3 regions of the Williamsia sp. Y844 genome follow, and region 3 is predicted to be linked to each of the others. Evidence: predicted binding sites of a transcription regulator. Region 3 holds the regulator's gene; each other region holds the start of a gene.
What was found. The regulator LexA, encoded in region 3, represses DNA repair genes until DNA is damaged. The targets are predictions, from matches to a motif close to CGAACANNTGTTCG.
Positions count from the first base shown of each region.

Region 1: AC1TQG_RS15755 (error-prone DNA polymerase) is a predicted target of LexA. The motif match lies at 3,878-3,891, and genes of this name have one in related genera.
Region 2: AC1TQG_RS24305 (DUF222 domain-containing protein) is a predicted target of LexA. The motif match lies at 4,174-4,187, and genes of this name have one in related genera.

Region 1 is NZ_JBXCJB010000002.1:743,323-750,378, reverse strand. Features, by position in the region: gene AC1TQG_RS15765 (hypothetical protein) at 1-94, opposite strand, end outside; gene AC1TQG_RS15760 (DUF167 domain-containing protein) at 294-524, opposite strand; gene AC1TQG_RS15755 (error-prone DNA polymerase) at 578-3,865, opposite strand; gene AC1TQG_RS15750 (alanine racemase) at 3,981-5,102, shown strand; gene AC1TQG_RS15745 (serpin family protein) at 5,099-6,388, shown strand; gene AC1TQG_RS15740 (LLM class flavin-dependent oxidoreductase) at 6,422-7,056, opposite strand, start outside.
Region 2 is NZ_JBXCJB010000004.1:667,683-674,738, forward strand. Features, by position in the region: gene AC1TQG_RS24280 (pyridoxamine 5'-phosphate oxidase family protein) at 1-558, opposite strand, end outside; gene AC1TQG_RS24285 (VOC family protein) at 574-1,035, opposite strand; gene AC1TQG_RS24290 (CGNR zinc finger domain-containing protein) at 1,181-1,699, shown strand; gene AC1TQG_RS24295 (aldo/keto reductase) at 1,819-2,697, opposite strand; gene AC1TQG_RS24300 (HNH endonuclease) at 2,933-3,262, opposite strand; gene AC1TQG_RS24305 (DUF222 domain-containing protein) at 3,311-4,066, opposite strand; gene AC1TQG_RS24310 (NADP-dependent oxidoreductase) at 4,328-5,341, opposite strand; gene AC1TQG_RS24315 (TetR/AcrR family transcriptional regulator) at 5,695-6,276, shown strand; gene AC1TQG_RS24320 (WhiB family transcriptional regulator) at 6,415-6,684, opposite strand; gene AC1TQG_RS24325 (GNAT family N-acetyltransferase) at 6,681-7,056, opposite strand, start outside.
Region 3 is NZ_JBXCJB010000003.1:260,152-267,207, forward strand. Features, by position in the region: gene hflX (GTPase HflX) at 1-1,373, shown strand, start outside; gene AC1TQG_RS18035 (acyl-CoA dehydrogenase family protein) at 1,466-2,608, shown strand; gene lexA (transcriptional repressor LexA) at 2,711-3,430, opposite strand; gene AC1TQG_RS18045 (LysM peptidoglycan-binding domain-containing protein) at 3,621-4,127, shown strand; gene nrdR (transcriptional regulator NrdR) at 4,217-4,666, shown strand; gene hrpA (ATP-dependent RNA helicase HrpA) at 4,693-7,056, opposite strand, start outside.

The sequences.
Region 1 (7,056 bases), on a different contig from region 3:
GGGTGATCAGATCTTTTGTCATCCCCAGCGCCACGTGGGGATCGTCGGGTAGCACCAGGTCGACCAGGGAATCGACCATATCGAGAAGCCGCACCACAGAACACCTCCGGGCATGAAGCAACAGGAAAGTTGATCAATTCTCTTGGGAAGAGGATTTGTTCGTCAGTAGTCTCTCTGCGATCAACTGACTCCAGCCTAGCGGATCGAACACGTGTTCGCAAGGTCAATTGTCTCCAATTATGTTTTGCTGCAACATCTTTCGATAGAAATACGAAGCAACTTAGGGTGGCGCCTCAAACAACGATTTTGAATCGTTTGACGCGTGAAGCGGCACCACCGACCAGCGACACGCAGCTTTTCGCGACGCCGAAATGCTTGGCCAGCAACGCCGCGACAGCCGCATTCGCTTTGCCTTCGGTGGCCGGTTCCCGGACGAACACCGTGAGCGCACCGGCCTCGTCGGTTTCGATCAACGGGCCCTTACGACTGTTCGGCTTCACCGTGACCACCACCAGTTTTTCCACGACTTCAGGTTATTACGCCATGATCAACGACGGCTTTCAGCACACTCGACGAATCAGGCCCAATCCCGTGACCGGGAGGCGACCCGAAGGTCCATGCGCTGCATACGTTCTGCCACCACGGTCACCGCACCTTCGGCATTCTGTACCCGGCCCCGGATCAGCAGGGCAGGCGACGACTGGGCCAACTTGCGGTATTTGGCCCACAAACCCACCGAGCAGACCACGTTGACCATGCCGGTTTCGTCCTCGAGATTGACGAAGGTCACCCCGGAGGCGGTGGCAGGCCGCTGCCGATGTGTCACCGCTCCCCCGACCAGCACCCGGGAACCATCGGGTACCGACAACAGATCGGCAGCCGCGACCACACCGAGCTCCTTGAGCTGGGGCCGGATGAACTCGGTGGGATAGCTTCCGGGGCTGACACCGGTGGCCCACACATCCGAGGCGGCCATCTCCACATCACTCATCCCCGGCAGCGCCGGTGACCCGTTGACCTCGTGCAATGCCAGCCGATCCGATTTCTCCGCAGCGGCCGCCCCGGCATCCCACAACGCCTGACGGCGGCTGGTCCCAAAACACTCCAGCGCCCCCGCCGTGGCCAGCGACTCCAACTGCCGGGTGCTCACCTCACAGCGACGGGACAGATCCGCAGCACCGTTGAACGGTCCCCCGGCCTCCCGCTGCGCCACGATCTTCTCGGCCAGATCGATGCCGATGTTGCGCACCGCCCCCAGTCCGAGCCGGACATCGAGGCCGCCGTTCTCCAGGTCCGCATAGGGCTTCGAGACGTTGATGTCCGGTCCGTGCACCCTGACCCCATGCCTGCGGGCATCGGCAACCAGCGACTGCGGCGAGTAGAAGCCCATCGGCTGAGCCTTCAGCAGTGCCGCGCAGAAGGCTGCCGGGTGGTGCAGCTTGAGCCACGACGAATAGAAGACCAGGGAGGCGAAACTCTGCGAATGGCTCTCGGGGAAACCGAAATTGGCAAAGGCAGCCATCTTCTCGAAGATGCGATCGGCCACCTCCCCGGTGATCCCGTGTAGGTCTTCCATGCCCTGGTAGAACCGGCTGCGCAGTCGATCCATCTTCTCCGGTGATCGTTTCGACCCCATCGCCCGCCGCAGCTGATCGGCCTCGGCGGCGCTGAAGCCGGCAACATCGACCGCCAACTGCATGAGTTGTTCCTGGAACAGCGGTACCCCGAGGGTCCGCTTGAGTGCCTGCTCCATCGAGGGATGCTCACTGGTCGGTTCTTCCAGACCATTGCGACGACGAATGTAGGGATGCACCGACCCACCCTGGATCGGACCCGGCCGGATCAGCGCCACCTCGACCACCAGATCGTAGAACGTGCGGGGTTTGAGCCGTGGCAGTGTGGCCATCTGAGCTCTCGACTCCACCTGGAACACCCCGACGGTGTCGGCGCGGCAGAGCATGTCGTACACCGCCTTTTCGGTGAGGTCGATCTTTGCCAGGTCGACGTGGATGTCGCGATGCTCGGCCAGGAAGTCGATGGCGTAATGGATGGCCGAGAGCATGCCAAGACCCAGCAGGTCGAACTTCACCAGACCGATTGCGGCACAATCATCTTTGTCCCACTGCAGCACACTACGACCGGGCATCCGCGCCCATTCGGTGGGACACACGTCGGCGATCGGTCGATCGCAGATGACCATGCCACCGGAGTGGATGCCCAGATGCCTTGGCATGCCGTTGATCTGCTCGGCCAGATCGAGCACGTCGTCGGGGATGTCGGTCTCGACAGATTGGGCAGCGCCATACCGGTGCACCTGCTTGCTCCAGGCATCCTGCTGACCCACCGAGTATCCGAGGGCACGAGCCATGTCGCGTACCGACGACTTACCGCGGTAGGTGATCACATTCGCCACCTGGGCCGCGTTCTGCCTGCCGTAGCGCCGGTAGACGTACTGGATGGCCTCTTCGCGCCGATCCGATTCGATGTCGACATCGATGTCCGGTGGGCCGTCCCGGGCCGGGGACAGGAACCGCTCGAACAGCAAGCCGTTGCTCACCGCATCCACGGCGGTGACACCGAGGGCATAACAGACCGCCGAGTTCGCGGCGCTACCTCGACCCTGACACAGGATGTTGTTGGCACGACAGAACGAGACGATGTCGTGCACCACCAGGAAGTAACCCGGGAAGCCCAGTGAGTCAATAACATTCAGTTCGTGTTCGATCTGCTGGTACGCCTTGGGATGCTCCTGCGGGGTGCCATACCGCTCCACTGCCCCCCGCGCGGTGAGCTCACGCAACCACGAACTCTCCGTATACCCTTGCGGCACATCAAAAGGCGGCAGCTGCGGCGCGATCAGATGCAGCCCGAATGCCAGGTCCTTGGCCAGCATGACGGCATTGTCGAGGGACTCCGGATGTGCGGCGAGCAACCGCGCCATCTCATCCCCGCTGCGCAGATGCGCGCCACCGAGTGGACCGAGCCACCCGTCCATCTCGTCGAGGCTGCGCCGCGCCCGCACCGCAGCCATCGCCATCGCCAGACGCCGACGCTCCGGCGCCGCGAAGTGCGCGCCCGTGGTCGCGATGGTCTGTACCCGATTCCGGTGGGCGATCTGCGCGAGGGCGGCATTGCGCTCATCGTCTTCGGGAACACCGTGGGCGGTCAGTTCCATCACCACGTTGTCGCGGCCGAACCTGCCAACCAGATCACGCAGCGCCTTCTCGGCAGCCGAGGGACCACCCGCCTCCAGTGCGCGACGCACGTCGCCCTTACGGCAACCGGTCAGGATCAGCCAATGTCCTTGCGCCGCCTGCGCCAGCGTGTCGATGTCGAAGCGCAGCAAGCCCTTCTCCCCGGCCGCCATGTGTCCGTCGGCCAGTTGACGCGACAGGCGGCGGTACCCCTCCTGCCCCCGGGCCAGGACGAGCAGGTGAGAACCACTCGGATCGGCGATCCCGGTCCGCGACGAGTCGTGTTCCAGTGACAACTCGGATCCGAAGATGGTTGGCAGTTCCCATTCCCGGGCGGCCTCGGCAAACCGCACCACCCCGTAGAAGCCGTTGTGATCGGTGATCGCCAGCGCCTCGAGTCCCAGCCTGTAGGCCTCCTGCGCCATCTCTTCCGGACTACTGGCACCGTCGAGAAAACTGTACGAGGTATGGGCATGCAATTCGGCATACGGAGTGGCAGAAACACCCCTGCTGAGCGCTCCGGCCTCATAGGGTTCGCGTTTGCGGGACCAGGCCGGACTATCACTGCCATCACCGGCAAATGTCTCACCGGACCGGCCACCGTCGGACGGTCGACCGGACAGTACGCGCTCCATCTCCGACCAGGTCGGAGGGCCATTGTGCCAGCCCATAACCCATGGTATCGAACATAGTTTCGATCGACAAGTCGCCCTCACACCTCGACCTGGGTCGATGGCGGTGAACTACCTCGGTGCCGCGAATCCGACTCTGGCATTGTTGCCTCACATGACGGAACGCATCACAGCTCGCCGGGTCGAGCCCGATCGGGGCAGTCGGATACTGACCGCGACATCGGCGATCGACACCCCGTTCCTCGCGGTCGACGAGCAGGTGCTCGACGCGAACATCGCCCACATGTCGGCCTTTGCGGCCACGGCCGGACTCCGGTTGCGTCCCCACGCGAAGACGCACAAGTCACACATCCTGGGGCAACGCCAATTGGACGACGGTGCAACAGGTCTGACAGTTGCCACCATCGCGGAGGCGGAATCCTTTGCCGCCGGCGGCTTCTCGGACCTCTTCATCGCCTATCCACTGTGGCTGACCGAGAACAAGGCCGCACGACTGCGTGCGGTGATGGAGCGGGCGCGGGTGCTGCTCGCGGTCGATTCGGTTGCCGGCGCACGGCAACTCGCAGCGCACCTCCCCGAAGCCTCGGTACTGGTCGAGGTCGATTCGGGGCATCACCGCACCGGTGTCGCCCCGGAGCTGGTCGGCGATGTGGGAGCAGGCGCGGTCGAGGCGGGCCTACAGGTGCTCGGGATCTTCACCTTCCCCGGACACAGCTACCGACCCGGTGGCCCGTCCGATGCCGCCGGGTCCGAATCGCGAGCCCTGGCAATGGCCGCCGAATCACTGCGCAGTCGCCAGATCGACCCGGTGATCCGCAGCGGCGGTTCCACGCCTTCGGTATCCGATGCCGATCCCACGGTCCTCACCGAGATCCGGCCGGGCGTCTATGTGTTCAACGACGCGCAGCAGGTCGAACTCGGGGTCGCTACCATGGCCGATGTGGCATTGACGGCAATCGGCACCGTGGTGCACCGCAACGGAGCAAAAGCCGTCGTCGACGTCGGGAGCAAAGTCCTCGGGGCAGACCAGCCGGCCTGGATCAGCGGTGGCGGACGGCTTCCCGACGAACCCGAGGCGCGCGTCACCGCACTCTCCGAGCATCACGCAACCATCGATTTCTCGAACGCCTCGCGCACCCCGGAACCGGGGATGCGGGTCCGGATCGCCCCCAATCATGTGTGCACCGCCGTCAATCTCGCCGATGCGCTGGTCGTGGTCGGCGCGGATGACGTGGTGACGCACTGGCCCGTCACCGCCCGTGGAGCCAACACGTGAAGCGACTCGGAACCACGGCTTTGGCCGCCCTGATACTGGCCGTGTCCGCGTGCGCCCCGGACGAACAACCCGAGGTGACACTGGAATTGACCGCCGCTCCCGACATCGAGTTCGAGGAGATCGGCGTCGACGAGGTCCGCGATACGGCAACCGAATTGGTCAGGTCCACCAGCGATCTGGGGGTCGACATGATCCACAGCGCCCAGTCTGCTGACAAACAGCAGGCCGCCAATGCGGTGGTGTCCCCCTGGGGGGCCATGGTCACGCTGCAGATGGTGCGGGCCGGCGCCGGTGGCAACACCGCTGCCGAACTCGATTCCGTACTGGGTGTCCCCGATACCGACGCCGTGGCAGCACTGATCGGTCAGCTCGACCAGGTTTCGGGTGATCCCGGCACCGTCGACCGGAAGAACCCACCGTCGCCCCCGGTGTTCCACCAGGCATCGGGGATCTTCATCGACGACTCCCTCGAGGTCGGTGCCGACTACCTCGAAGTGCTCGGACGCAGCTTCGGCACCGGCGTCTACCCGGTCGACTTCTCGGTGCCGCAGACCGAATCAGCACTCAACCAGTGGATTTCGATCAACACCGGTGGCGAGATCTCACAAACCCCTACCGAGTACAGCACCGAAACCGTGATCAGTCTGCTGTCCACCGTCTTCCTCGCCGGCGCGTGGCAGCAACCGTTTTCACCGGACTCCACGACCTCCGCGGAGTTCACCACCACCGGCGGTTCGGTGTCCAAGGTCGCCACGATGAACAAGACCTTGACCGTGCCGCTGCGTCGCGGCCCCGGATGGACCGCGATCGGGCTGCCGTACTCACAGAACCTGGCCATGCAGGTCTTGTTGCCGGACAACGGGTCCACACCGGAAGATCTATTGGGCTCGACCGCCCTGACCGATGCGAACACCGCGCTGCGGTCCGGACCGGAGTCGTCGGTGGCGGTGAGTCTGCCCCGCTGGGACATCGCCGGTCAGGTTGATCTCAAGGCCACACTCGAAGAGCTCGGCGTCCGGGATCTGTTCACCGATGCCGCGGACCTCACCGCGATCAGCCGACAGTTGGTGGTGACCGCCGCCGCACAGAACACCTCGATCACCGTCGGCGAAAAAGGCACGGTTGCCGCATCGGCCACCCAGGTCGATGTCGGTGTCACCTCCGCACAACCGGACGACCCGGCGGAGACGTTCATCGCCGACCGGCCATTCGTCTTTCAGATCGTCGACACTTCAACCGGTTTGCCGCTGTTCCTCGGTGTGCTCAACCGTCCCGGTCAGGGTTGACGGGCACCGAGGAACAACGGACACCTGCTGCGGTCAGCCGATCGCGGCGAGCCCCTGCTCACGTATGTCGAGGGGCAGATTGTCGTTCGGGTGGCCCAGGCCCAGATGATCGCGCAGGGTGTCACCGGTGTACTCGGTGCGGAACAGGCCGCGCCGCTGCAGTTCCGGGACCACGTAGTCGACGAAGTCGTTGAAGGTGCCCGGGGTCTGGGCGGTCGACACGATGTAGCCGTCCGCTTCCCCACCGGTGAAGCCCGCTTCGATCTGGTCGGCCACGTCGGTGGCGGTACCGACGAATTGGGGCAACAGCACACCCTGGGCGTACAGCTTTCCGATGTCGCGCAACGTCAACTTGTCCCGCTGACTGAGTCGGCGGGCCACATCGAAGAGGCCCTGGGTTCCGGTGACCGTGATGTCTTCGAGCGGTGCATCGAGGTCGTATTGGGAGAAGTCGTGGTCGGTGTGGACCGACAACGTGATCAGACCTGAGATGGGATCGGCCAATTCATTGTGGAACGCCTGCTTTTCGCGGGCGATGGACTCGGTCTCACCGATGAACGGGATGAACGAGGGCAGGATCTTGACGTGATCGGGGTTGCGACCCACATTCACCACCCGTGACTTGATGTCGTCGTAGTAGGCGCGGCGACCCTCGGGTGTGGGGTCGA
Region 2 (7,056 bases), on a different contig from region 3:
GCTGGTGGCGACAAAGAACGTGTCGGCACGACGGATGAGATCTCTTTGCGGGTTGTCGATTCGGTCGAGGTGCCTGACCTGACGCTCACTCGAATCCGACTCTCCCAGAGGTCCGTCGGGCTCGCGGGTGCTGATGTATTTGGGGCAGTTGGCGTAGACCTGCTCCGTGTGTAGTTCCAGCACGCCGGCATTCATTCGGCCGATCCCATTGATGCGCATGCGCCGACGGGTCCCGGGTTCGATCGCGAGCAAGCCCAGCGCCAGCGGTCCCTCGGCCAGTGAACTCTCGAGGGGGTCACCGACCGACGGTTGAGCGTCCACCCGGACGGTGCGGCTATCCGGTGTGGAGATGAAGCCGGGACCACCAGCCAGGACGCTGGCCCATACTGCGCCACCGAGGGCGCGGTGCCCCACGAACAGCAGGCGTTGCTGTCCGAGGAACTCCGCCGCGACCTCGGGGATTTCTGGCTGGATCATTCCTCGACCGACCCGGGATGCGATCTCGAGTTCACCCGCCCGAGCCTGCACACGCAGTTCTCCGTCATGAAAAGTTGACATCGGAATCCTCGAAGGTCAGAAGAAGCCGCAGGTCGGTGCGGCGCCGGACGGCGCGAAGGCATGTTCACCCAGGCCGGAAGGGGTGTAAACCTCGAGCCGCGTTCCGTCTGGATCTTCGAAGAAGATGCCACCGGACGACGCTCCCTCGCCATGCAGGACGACGCCGTCGTAGTACAGCGCGGTGCCCAGCTCGCGGAGGCGCGTTTCGATCGCCCGAACCTGGTCGATATCTGTCGCCTGGAACGAGAGGTGGTGCAGACCGGGGGCGGCGGGGTTGAAACGACCCTCGCTCTGCTGCCACAGCGTGACAAGCAACGCGTTGTCGTCGCCGAGAAACACCCAGCGCCGATCACCGTCGGTGCCCTCGCCCTTCACGTCCCATCCGAAGACCTGCTGATAAAAGCTGGTGGAACGGTCGGCATCGGTGACGTTCAGGCCGACATGTCCGGTCGACAAGCGTGGTGTCGTCGTGGTCATCTGTTCCTCCAGGAGATTCGATGGCTATTCTGTCTTTATGAAGTTAGACGGTTACATAGAAGGCGTCAACAGCTACAACGCCGTTCGCGTTGGCGGAGCTAATTGCCCGACGACGGTTACGGCGGGTGGCGGATATACTTCCGAGGTGGTTAATCGACCGCTCACGGGGGAGCCATTGCCGTTGGACCTGGCCAACACGTTGTGGGTGATTTCCGGCGAGTCGCATGACGCCCTGGAGGACCCCGACTTCGTAACCGAGTGGATGGCATCTCATGGTGGTCCAGAGGTTCCCGACCTTCGGCGCGCCACGCAAGCACTTGTTTCAGCTCGCTGTGCCATTCGGACGGCGCTGACACGACCTTCCGACTCCGCCGACTACGACGCCCTCAATACGTTGCTGGCTCGCGGTCATCTCAGAGACAGGGTCGATGCCGCCGGCGTCCACAGCGTCACCGAAGTGGACGACCCTCACCAGTGGCTGGCATGGAACGCTGCGCACACGTTGGTCGATCTACTCAGAACGCAACCACACCGCATCAAGCCTTGCGGCGGATGCGTGCTCTGGTTTTTGGACACCACGCGCAGCGGCACGCGGAGATGGTGTTCCATGGAAGCCTGCGGTAACCGCGCCAAGGTCCGACGTCACCGCGACGGATCACTCTGAGCGCTTCGGAACCCGACTGGCACCCGAATCATGTTGAGGCACAGAGCTCTTCACGTTTCGGTCGTTCCGGATGCAGACTCCGCCGGTTTTCGAAGACTGAGAGGTGTGCCGGCCGGGGGTTACTCCGGCGCGCCGATGTTGAGCTCGTCGGGGTGTGCCCCCACACGGACGCCGTCGTCGAGGGTCGCGATGTCAGCGAGGTCTGCGTCACTGAGTTCGAAGTCGAATACGTTGATGTTCTGAGCAATTCGGTCCGGATTGACCGATTTCGGAATGACGATGAGCCCGTTCTGCAGATGCCAGCGGATGAGAACCTGCGCGGGCGATTTGCCGTACTGTTCCCCCACCCGCGCGATGATCGGGTCGGTGAGCAATGTGTTCGGCTTGGAGTTCGGTCCCCAACCAGAATTGCTGGTTCCGCCAAGTGGACTCCACGATTCGACCGCGATCCCGTGCTTTGCGGCTGCCGCCCGGACCGCCGGCTGAGGTAGGTGCGGATGGAGTTCGACCTGATCGACGGCGGGTAGTCCGCCGCGGCTCACCAGCAATTCCAGGTGATGCGGCTCGAAGTTGCAGACACCGATCGCCTTGGCACGACCCGATTCGGCGATGGTTTCGAGCGCATCCCAGGTCCGCAGCAGACGCGCGTCATCCTGCAGGGGCCAGTGGATGAGGTACAGGTCGACGTAGTCCAAACCCAAGCGCGACAAGCTCTTGTCGAACGCGCTCAATGCCGGCTCATACCCCTGGTCGGCATTCCACAGCTTTGTCGTGACGAACAGTTCTTCGCGCGGGACACCAGCATTCGCGATGGCCCGGCCGACACCCTCTTCATTGCCGTAAACCGCGGCGGTGTCGATGTGCCGGTAGCCGGCATCATCGATCGCCGACCGCACCGCCAGCTCGGTCTCGTCGTTGGTTGCCTGCCAAACACCCAGCCCCAGTTGGGGAATCGTGGTGCCCGAGTTCAATACGATGGTGGGTACTTGTGCGGCCATATGTCCACCTTACTGTCTTTCGCCCACGGCGATCGAACATAAAGCAGCTCAGCGCCAAACCGCCGGCCGCGGTGGTGCTGCCGCCCGGCCCGCCAGTGAAACTGGGGCAGACTTCCCGTGGGCAGCAGCACTACGCGTTTTCACACTATGGAGTTGTCAATATTCATGCGCGGTCCCGACGCTAGGTCGGGTGCGACAGAGTAAAGCGGTCGAGCGATCAATCGGGCTCGGTGAATCAGGCTGCGAGGGTGAGTGTTCTGCGGTTGTAGGCCGGTAATGGCCTTCGCTGCGGATCGATCGCTGCCGGCGGGATCAGCCAGGGATGTCCGTCCGATCCCATGATCACATCCCAATCGGTGTTGTGGACGGCCTGATGGCAGCTGCGGCACAACAGACAACCGTTCTCGAGGGTCGTGAGGCCACCGTCTATGAAATGTTGAATATGGTGACAATCAGCCCAGGTCGCCGGACCTCCGCACTTCACACAGCATGTATCGCGGATGATGATCGCCTTGCGCACGAGCCCGGTGAACAGGCGTTTGGGTGGGCTCAGATCAATCGGCACTTCTTCCCCATCGAGGGTGATTGAGGTGATCGGCGGGAATGGTGACCATCACTTCGGTCCGCGTGCCGATACCAACGTTTGGCCGCCGCCGCCGCAGTCCAGGAGTTGATGCAACGCGTCGGCGCGGCATTGGGTGGGGCTGCGATTGTCGTTACTGCCGTCGGGTTGGGGATATGGTTTGCTCCATAAGTCCAAGGCGGAGAACAACTTTTCCCCGATCACTGCATCGACATCAAACTTCCCGACGAGCCGCCCTTCAGAATTGGTCGCATAGTCGAGGCTGTTGAGTGTGCTGTCTTCGGCTGGCGGCAGACCGCCTGCGTCTTTCGCAATCTCGTTGCCGATACCGCGCGCGGTGGCGCTGATGGCGGCGGGTGTGGATCCGGAGATGGCATGACTCAACAGTTTCCGCTCATATTCGACGCTCTCTTCGGCGGTCGCCGGGTCGTCGGATCGGCCGGTTATGTGCGCGACCCCTTTGACCACCGCGTCCACATGTTCGGACGATAGGAATCCGTCGCGTGAATACCCGGCAGTCCGATCCAGGCCGGACAATCCCACGCCGATACGTATCCACCGATACGCCGATGATGGTGCTGAACCGTTGGCTTGCAACAATTTGGACGTTGTCGAACCGGTTTTGCGTGCGATACCCGACTGGTCGATCATTCCCGCGCAGACTGCGAGTTGATGTTCGGTCGCGTTGCGTAGGGTGATCAAATCTTTCACCACACCGACCACCAGATTCGGGTCAGCGGGTAGTGCCAACTCAACCAGGTCGTCGACCATATCTAGAAGTTGCATAACGGGACCTCCAGGCAGGAACCAATAAGACGTGACCAATTCTCCGGGGAAGTGTTTGCTCGCGACTCGCCATATCTGCATGAGCAACTGATTCCAAACTACCTGTTCGAACATGCATTCGCAAGGGCAATCGTCGATCAATCCGGTTGATACACAACAGTATTCGTTCGCAACACAAACGTTCATCGCTGGCCGAAGTCCGTCTTCGGCAATGTCGGCAGGGGCTCCGACGCGCAAAGGTTCGATAGGCCGAGCGGGCAATTAGTCGATGGTCAACACGATCTTGCCTTGGATATGCCCGCGGGCGGCCCGTACATGGGCCTGTTGCGCGTGCGCCAGCGGGAAGCTGCTGTCGATGGCGACTCGCAGAGTTCCGTTGGCCATCAAATCGGCGAGCTCGGCGAGCTGCGCACCGTTCGAGCGGACCTGGGTAGACGTGACCGTAATACCCAATTCCGCGTTCTCCTCGTCGTCGAACTCGCCGAAGTAGACCGGGTAGAGGGATCCACCACGTTTGAGGGTGCGCAGGAAACGTCGACTGTCGGGACCCCCGACGGCGTCCAGGACGAGGTCGACGCCCGCGGCGACTTCTTCGGGTCGGTCGGTGGTGTAGTCGATGAACTCGTCGGCACCGAGTTCGCGCAAAAAACTCTGGTGGGCGCCGGAAGCCACGGCGATGACGCGGGCTCCCTTCCACTTGGCCAGTTGGACAGCAAGATGTCCCACGCCACCTGCGGCGCCATTGACAAGGACGGTGGTATCGCTGTCGAGTGCCACCGGTCGGTGCCGAGCCTCTTGAAACGGGGACGGGTGGTCGTGCCCGAGCGCGATCAGGAACTGCCACGCCGTCAAGCCCGACATGGCCAGACCGGCGGCGTGCACGTGGTCGACGGCGGCCGGTTTGTGAGCAAGGTCTGACGCCGGCGCGGTGACGTACTCGGCGTATGCGCTGCTCTGCAAGGAGGTTGGGAACCGGAGGAGTCCGAACACGTCGTCTCCGACCGCGAAACCTTCGACATCGGTCGCGACGGCTTCTATGACGCCGGAGACATCGGTCCCCGGTATGAGCGGGAGTGTCATCGGGGGCTTGAGCTCGGGAGGCACGTTGGGCATCCCTTCACGCGCATACCAGTCGGGCGGGTTGATGCCGACCGCGTGGACTCGGATGAGCACCTCGCCGGACTTCGGCTCAGGAACGGCCACGTCGTCGTTGCGCAGAACCGCCGGGCCGCCGAACTCGTGCAGTCGGATCGCCTTCATCGTGCTTGTTGTCATCGTTCTCTCATTTCTACCGATCAGGTGCCATGCGTGACGCAGAGCTTGTTAGTGGGACGAGCCGTCAATACTGTTGTCGGACAACGACACTGTCGCTTCTTGGATCTCACTGAAGCGACCGTCTGCGTCGTGTCGAGCGAATAGGTAGACCTCGGTGCGAACGGGCGTTCTGTCCAACATCTGAATCTCGATTGTGTGGTGTCGGCGTAGAGCGAGCCATCGGTCAGCTCTTCGTGAACTCCGATGGTCCCGCTCGCCATTCATGTCAGGTCCTTGTTTCCGGCGTGGAGGGTAAGCTATCGGAGCACTGCTCCGAATATATGGAGCACTGCTCCGTTTGTCAAAGGGAGACCATGCGCGCCGACGCCAGGAAGAACTACGATCAGCTACTCGGGGTCGCGCGCACTGTCGTGACCGAGCAAGGGGCCGACGCGTCACTGCGCGACATCGCGCGCCGCGCCGAGGTTGGGCTCGGCACGCTCTATCGACACTTTCCGACGCGAGAGGCGCTGCTCGAAGCCTTGCTGCGCAAAAGCTTTCACGAGCTGACGGAACTGGCCGACAAGCTCGAAGCGTCAAGATCGCCCGCGGACGCACTCGTCGAGTGGTTTTGCGAGTGTGTCGCGGTCACGCACGAATATCGTGGCGCCATCACGCCGATGACGGCTGCCATCGAGGACCCCGGGTCTGCGCTCCATGCCTCGTGCGTGACGTTACGCGCGGCGGGCGCGCGACTGCTCTCCCGGGCGCAGGACACCGGCGTCGCGCGGACCGACATCGATGGCATCGATCTCTTTGCGCTGATCGCAGCACTCGCGTGGCTCAATGACCAAGCCGCGACGGCGCCGCGCGCCGACCATCTCCTGGGGATCATCACGGGAGCAATCCTCAAGGATTGCTCGCGTGGGGACGACACTCATGCACCGGTCACATAAACCGATTCCGGTTCAGATGGCACTTACTTTGGTGTCGACGCCGGGCTGATCTGACGTCACTCCGCGAATCCAGGCTCAGTGGTGCGTCTCGCCGCCGTTCGAAATGCCCTCGCAACCGTGACACCATCGCAAGCCGAATCAGCCTGCCAATTCGCCGACCGTCAGGCCACCCCAGATCCCGTACTTCTCGCCATATCGCTCGGCGTGCCTGCGGCATTCCCGCGCGACCGGGCAACTTCCGCAGATCCTCTTCGCGGCGGCTTCGCGACGTCGACGTTCCTTGGCGTATTCACGTCCTGCCGGCGGGAAGAAGATGTTCGAGTCGACGTCCTCGGTTCGGCAACTGCCCTGTACCCGCCAATCCCAGCCGGTTTCTCCCCCGACGTAGACGCCTCCGAATCCGGTCATGCCGTAAAGGCAAGCGGTGCGCGCACCGCCGCCAGATCTTTGGCCAACACGGCGGCTCCGGCCTCGGTTCCGGAGAGTGCCGTGCCCGACACCGGCTGGTACCCGGCCTGACGGAACAGCGCATGCACATCGGACTGATCCGAGCCGGTCTGCACCAGCACGCGGCGATGCCCACGGTCGGCGGCCTCTGCCTCGAGCCGGGCCAGGATCCGACTTCCGAGCCCGCGGCGACGCTGCGCCGCGGCAGTCCAGATCCGGGTGATCTCGGCGGTGTGGCCATCTGCGCGCCGATACTCGCCACCGGCAACCGGGACGCCGTCGGCAACCGCGACCAGAAAGGCGTCGCCCGGCCGGACCCGCAACTTCGCAAAC
Region 3 (7,056 bases):
AACTCGACGATCGTGCGTCGTTGCGACGGGTTGCAGGTCTGTCCACCGAACTCACCGACGTCACCGAGGTCGAATACCGGCAGCTTCGCCTCGAACGGGTCGTTCTGGTCGGTGTCTGGCTGCAGGGAAGCACCACCGCCCAGGCGGAATCGAGTCTTGCCGAACTCAAGGCCCTGGCCGAGACCGCCGGGTCCGAGGTGCTCGAAGGTCTCATCCAACGTCGGGACAAGCCGGATCCGGCCACCTACATCGGATCGGGCAAATCCCATGAACTTCGCGACATCGTCGAGGCCACCGGTGCCGACACCGTCATCTGCGATGGTGAACTGACGCCCGCACAGCTCACCGCGCTGGAGAAGGTGGTGAAGGTCAAGGTCATCGACCGCACCGCCCTTATCCTCGACATCTTCGCCCAGCACGCCACGTCGCGCGAGGGCAAGGCCCAGGTCGCGTTGGCCCAGATGGAATACATGCTGCCGCGTCTTCGCGGTTGGGGTGAATCGATGTCCCGTCAGGCCGGTGGCCGGGCGGGCAGCAACGGTGGCGTGGGTCTGCGTGGTCCCGGTGAGACGAAGATCGAGACGGACCGCCGCCGTATCCGCGAGCGGATGGCGAAGTTGCGCCGCGAGATCCGTGAGATGAAGACGTCGCGAAACACCAAGCGCACCAAGCGGAAAGAGTCCGCTGTCGCATCGGTCACGATCGTCGGTTACACCAACGCGGGCAAGTCCAGTCTGATCAACGCGATGACCGGATCAGGTGTGCTGGTGCAGAATGCGCTGTTCGCCACCCTCGATCCGACAACCCGGAAGATGTCCCTCGACGACGGTCGAGAAATCGTGGTCACCGACACCGTCGGATTTGTCCGGCACCTGCCCACCCAGCTGGTCGAGGCGTTCCGTTCGACCCTGGAAGAGGTCATCGACGCAGATCTGCTGTTGCACATCGTCGATGGTTCGGACCCGATTCCCACCGAGCAGATCAGCGCGGTGCGCAAGGTCGTCGATCAGGTGATCCAGGACGAGAAGGCAACCGCACCACCGGAGCTTCTCGTGGTGAACAAGATCGACGTCGCCGATCCGACGGTCCTGACACAGCTTCGCAGTCTGTTCCCCGACGCGGTCTTCATCTCGGCGGCCACGGGCGAAGGTATCCCGGAACTGCTCGAGCGGGTCCGCGAGTTGGTGTCGCGGCATGACGTCCATGTCACCGTCCGGGTGCCGTACTCCCGGGGTGACCTGGTCTCACGCATCCACGCCGAAGGCGATGTGTCGCGGGAGGAGCACGGAGCCGATGGCACGGAGATCGTCGCCAGTGTGCCTTCTGCGCTGGCCAGCCAGCTGGCCGAGTTCGCCGCATCTGATCTGTTCTAAAAATCCAGGCCTCCAGGCCCTTGGGCAGAATGTAGAATCCGGTTACAGTTACTGGCACGTCCGCGTTTTGACACCTCGTTATGGAGACCTTGATGGAACGTACGATTTTCGAGCCTGAACATCTTCTGTACCGCGATTCGTACAGAAGCTTCCTCGAACAGCATGTGGCGCCGTATCACGCCCGCTGGGAAGAGCAGAACATCGTCGATCGTGATGTGTGGATCGAAGCGGGTAAGAACGGCTTCCTGGCCGTGGACGCTCCCGAAGAGTTCGGCGGCGGCGGAGTCGACGACTTCCGCTACCAGGCCATCGTCTCCGAAGAGTCCGCCAGGGGTGGGTACAGCGGTTTGGGCTTCACCCTGCACAACGACGTCATCGCGCCGTACCTGCTGGAACTGACCACCGAGGAGCAGAAGGCGCGCTGGCTTCCGGGATTCACCTCCGGCGAGCTCATCACCGCCATTGCGATGACCGAGCCCGGAACCGGTTCGGACCTGCAGGGCATCAAGACCAACGCCAAGAAAGACGGCGACCACTGGGTGCTCAACGGATCGAAGACCTTCATCACCAACGGCATCAACGCCGACCTGGTGATCGTGGTCGCGCGCACCGACCCCGAGGCCGGCGCGAAAGGTTTCAGCCTGCTGGTCATCGAGCGTGGCATGGAGGGCTTCGAACGCGGCCGCAACCTCGACAAGGTCGGCATGAAGGCGCAGGACACCGCCGAACTGAGTTTCGACAACGTCCGTGTGCCCGCCGAGAACCTGCTCGGTGAAGAAGGCCTCGGCTTCATCTACCTCATGCAGAACCTGCCTCGCGAACGCCTGTCGATCGCTGTTGTCGCCGCGGCGGCGATGGAGCAGGTGCTGGAGACCACCGTTCAGTACACCAAGGACCGCAAGGCCTTTGGTCGCTCGATCGGGAACTTTCAGAACACCCGGTTCCTGCTGGCCGAACTGGCGACGTCGACCACGACGACCCGCGTCTTCGTCGACCACTGCATCGGTCTGCTGAACGAGAAGAAGCTGACCGTCCCGGATGCCGCGATGGCCAAGTACTACGCCACCGAGAATCAGGTGCACCTGGTCGACCGGTGTCTGCAGCTGCACGGTGGATACGGCTACATGCGTGAATACTCGGTCGCCAAGGCATTCCTCGACTCTCGTGTGCAGACCATCTACGGCGGGACGACCGAGATCATGAAGGAAGTGATCGGACGTAGTCTCGGGGTCTGATCACCCAGTGGTCCCCTGAACTCGAAAGGCGGGGTGTACCGGGATATCCCGGTACACCCCGCCTTTGATCTGTATGAGAGTGATCTGCCTCCGACTCGGAGGTCAGAGTCGACGCATCACAGTGACGACCTTGCCCAGGATGACGGCATCGTTACCCGGGATGGGATCGAACACCGGGTTGTGCGGCATCAGCCACACGGCGTCCTTGGTGCGCTTGAACGTCTTGATCGTGGCATCGCCGTCGATCATCGCCGCCACGATGTCGCCGTTGTCGGCAACATTCTGCTGGCGTACGACCACCCAGTCGCCGTCGCAGATCGCGGCGTCGATCATCGATTCACCGACGACCTTGAGCATGAACAGCGAACCTTCGCCCACCAGCTCTTTGGGGAGTGGGAAAACGTCTTCGACAGCTTGTTCGGCGAGGATCGGACCGCCGGCCGCGATCCGGCCGAGGACCGGGACGAACGTCGGCGTCGGCAGGGATTCGTCCGGTGCCTGAACCTGTCCGGCGGCTGTGGCCGGATTCAGATCGGTGTCCTGGATGTTCACCGCGCGAGGCCGGTTGTTCTCGCGCTGCAGGAAACCCTTGCGTTCCAGCGTGCGGAGCTGGTGGGCGACGGACGATGTCGAGGTCAGGCCGACAGCGTCACCGATCTCCCGGATGCTCGGAGGGTAGCCGCGCTCGCGGACCGAGGTGCGGATGACCTCGAGAACCGCTTTCTGGCGGGGGGTCAGTGAGCCCTCGGCGAGTGGTTCGGTGGCGACAACAGTGGTCGCGGTCCCGTCCGCCGGTGTCGGGGGCTGGGTTCTATCGGCCATCAGGTCCTCCAGTTCATGCGGTGTCGGGCGGGGTCCATGTCGACAAAGATAGTGCAAATGGTCACAAGTCTCAAACATTTGTTCGATCAGGCGTGGCGCTTTGTCGGAGGCCCGTGGTACTAATCGAACACTCTTTCAATCGAACGAGTGATCGAATAGGGATCGAACCGATGACCGAGGACTGAACCCCATGACTGCAGCCACCACCATTATCCGGCCGGCCACAGCTCGGCCTGTTCACCACCCCGAGAGCGGTACCCGCACGCGCACCACGCGCCCGGTACGGCCCGAGGACACATCACGCCCGGCCGGTCGCCGTCTGCCTGCGCAGCGCCGGGTGGCCGTCTCGTGTGCCGATTCGCGTAACTCCGAGCGGCGGATACCGACCGCTCGCGAGATGGTCTTCGCCCGCAGGCGCGCCTGGGCGGGCGCGGCGGTCGCCGGTGTCGGTCTGATGCTCGTGGTCGCCTTCATGACCTTCTTCGGCGGGGTCATGCAGCAGTCCGCGGATCCGGCCCGCGTCGGCACCGAGGTCGTCCGGGTCCAATCGGGGGAGTCGTTGGGCGCCATCGCCTCCCGCATCGCACCCGAGATGCCGACCGAAGCCGTGGTGGCGAAGATCATGGAGCTCAACGCCATGAACAACTCGGCACTGTCGGTGGGCCAGGCATTGGTCACGCCCGTCTACGCGAGGTAGACGTGGAGGGGCTGCAATCCCGGACGGTATCCTCGGAGTCACAGTGTCTGGTCACTCCGCCCAGGCCGTCGACCGTCGAGGATTCGTGCATGCATTGCCCGTTTTGCAAGAACGAGGACACCCGCGTAGTCGATTCGCGAGTGGCGGACGAGGGGCAGGCCATCCGTCGCCGCCGCGCCTGTTCGCAGTGTGCACGCCGTTTCACCACGGTGGAGACCGCGGTGCTCTCGGTGGTCAAACGGACCGGCGTCACGGAACCGTTCAGTCGCGAGAAGGTCATGCGCGGCGTCCGCCGGGCCTGCCAGGGCCGTTCGGTAGATGACGACAAATTGCAGCATCTTGCGCAGCAGGTGGAAGAAGCAGTGCGGGCATCAGGTTCGGCGGAGGTACCGGCCAATGAGGTCGGTCTGGCCATCCTCGGCCCGCTTCGCGATCTCGACGAGGTCGCATACCTGCGGTTCGCCTCTGTCTACCGGTCATTCGACTCGGTGGACGATTTCCAGAAAGAAATCGACGACCTCCGATCAAGCAAGTCCTAGCGTCACTACCGCAAGTCCTAGCGCCGCTACCGTAAGTCTCGGATTGCCTTGATGGCACGCTTTTCTGAAATCGGGTACGCAGTTCGCAGCTGTTGAGCAAACAGTCCGACGCGCAATTCCTCGACAATCCAGCCTGCAGCCTCGCTGACCGCATCGCGCCGCTGCGGCGGGATCATCCGCAGATGGTCTGTCCATGCGGCCACTACGCGATCGATGGCTGCCATCGACGCGGCGTCCCGTGCGGCGGAGGCAGGCAGCTGTTCCAGCCGGGCCAGGGCGGCATCCAGATACCGCGGGATCTCGGGGAGGTGTTCGGCGCCGGTGGCCGAGATGAATCCGTCGAAAACAAGATCGCCGAGTTGATCCCGCACGTCGTCGGCAGCGTCGGCCACCGTGGTGGCCGCGATGGCGGTGCGCAGCGGAGCCACCCGGGTCAGGATCGCCGCGGCTTGGCGCAGTTTGGTCGTGGCCCGGCTCGTGACCTGCCCGGCGACATGGCTTTTCAGGGCGGTGTAATCGGCAGCGGTCCAGACCTCCGGCTGCGGGGGGACCAGGTCGATCACGGCCGCTCGTACGCAATCGGCAAGCAGCGCCTCTCCGGTTGGGTAAGGGCTTTGGCTCAGCGCCAGCCGCTCCGCGGTTCCGAGAACAGAAGTCGCGTTGTGCCGTAGGCCAGGTACATCGTTGATCAGCAGTCCGATCAGGGCGTTGTACATCGCGCTGCGCTGCTCGGACTCGGTCGACATCGGTGCGACGGTGAAGCCACCTCTGCGGGGCACCAAGGCCGGGTAACTCGTGATCTCTTGTCCGGCAACAGTGTTGCGGACCGAGCGCGCGATTGTTCCGAACGTCTTGTCTGTCCAGGTGGTTGCCACCGGCGTCGACTCGGTCGCGGCCTCTTTCTCTAGAGCCGCGCGGGCCTTGCCGCCGAGTCGTTCTTGGAGCTCTGTCAACGATTTGGAGTGGCCCAACTCCCGGCCGTCCGGGCTGAGCGCCACGAACGTCATCCGCAGGTGGTCGGGCAGTGCGGTCGGCCTCAGATCGGCGGCTGCGATTCTCACTCCGGTGAGCCGGGTGAGTTCGGCGGCGACGCTGGACGTCAGGGGCTTGGCACGCGGTGTGACCGCATCAAGGATTTGTGAGGCCAGATCCGGTGCCGGACCGATTTGGCGCCGAAGGGTTTTCGGCAGGGTGCGGATCAATTCGGTGACCAGTTCGGTGCGCATAGCGGGGACCAGCCAGTCGAAGCCCGAAGGCCGCGCCCGCATCAGCAGGGGCAGCGGAATCAGCACACTGACGCCGTCGTCCTCGGCGCCGGGCTCGAAGTGGTACCGGAGATCGTACGTGGCATCAGCCTGGCGCCAGGTGTCCGGGAAACCGGCCGGATCGCCTGCAACAACGTCGGCGGGATCGAGATCGAGGAGGTTCGGGTCCTTCTTGCGTGCGGTTTTCCACCAGGTGTCGAAGTGCCTGCCCGAGACCACCTCTTGACCAACGTGGCGGTCGTAGTGCGCGAACAGGGTGTCGTCGTCGACCACGACATCGGTGCGCCGGACCCGGTGCACCGACTCTTCGGCGTCGTCGAGTAACGCCCGGTTGCGATGGAAGAACGGATGCTGGGTGCGCCAGTCTCCTTCGACGAGGGCACTGCGGATGAACAGCTCGCGGGCTGCCTCGGGGTCGATGGATCCAAAGTTCACCCGACGTCTGGTGACCAGGGGAACGCCGTAGAGCGTGACCCTTTCGTAGGCCATCGCCGCCGAGTGTTTGCTCGACCAATGTGGTTCGCTGTATTGGCGTTTGACCAGATCGCCTGCCAGTCGCTCGGCCCATTCGGGTTCGATGCGGGCGACGGTCCGGGCCCACAGGCGGGAGGTCTCGACGATCTCGGCCGCCATCACGAACCGAGGCGGTTTGTTCGACAGATGCGAGCCGGGGAAGATCATGAACTTCGTCCCGCGAGCCCCGAGGAACTCTTTGGATTCTCCTTCGCGGACGCCGATCTGGCTGAGCAGACCCGACAGGACCGATTGGTGGACGGCGACCGCCGTCGCCGAATCGGATTCGGGCGTCTCGAAGTCCGCCGGGACGGTCCAGCCCAGATCCCGGGCGATCCGGACGAGTTGCGAATGTAGATCACGCCACTCGCGGATGCGCAGTCCGTGCAGGAATTCGCGGCGCATGCGTTTGCGGAACTGGCTTGAGGACAGCTCTTTTCGCGTGTCCTCGAGATACGTCCACAGATTGAGGAGGGTCAGGAACTCGGAGCCGTCTGCGGCGAACCTGCGGTGTGACTCGTCCGCCGCCTGCCGGTGTTCGGCGGGCCGTTCCCGGACATCGGGTAGCGACAGTGCGGCGGTGAGTACCAGCATCGGCCCCAGGACACCTTG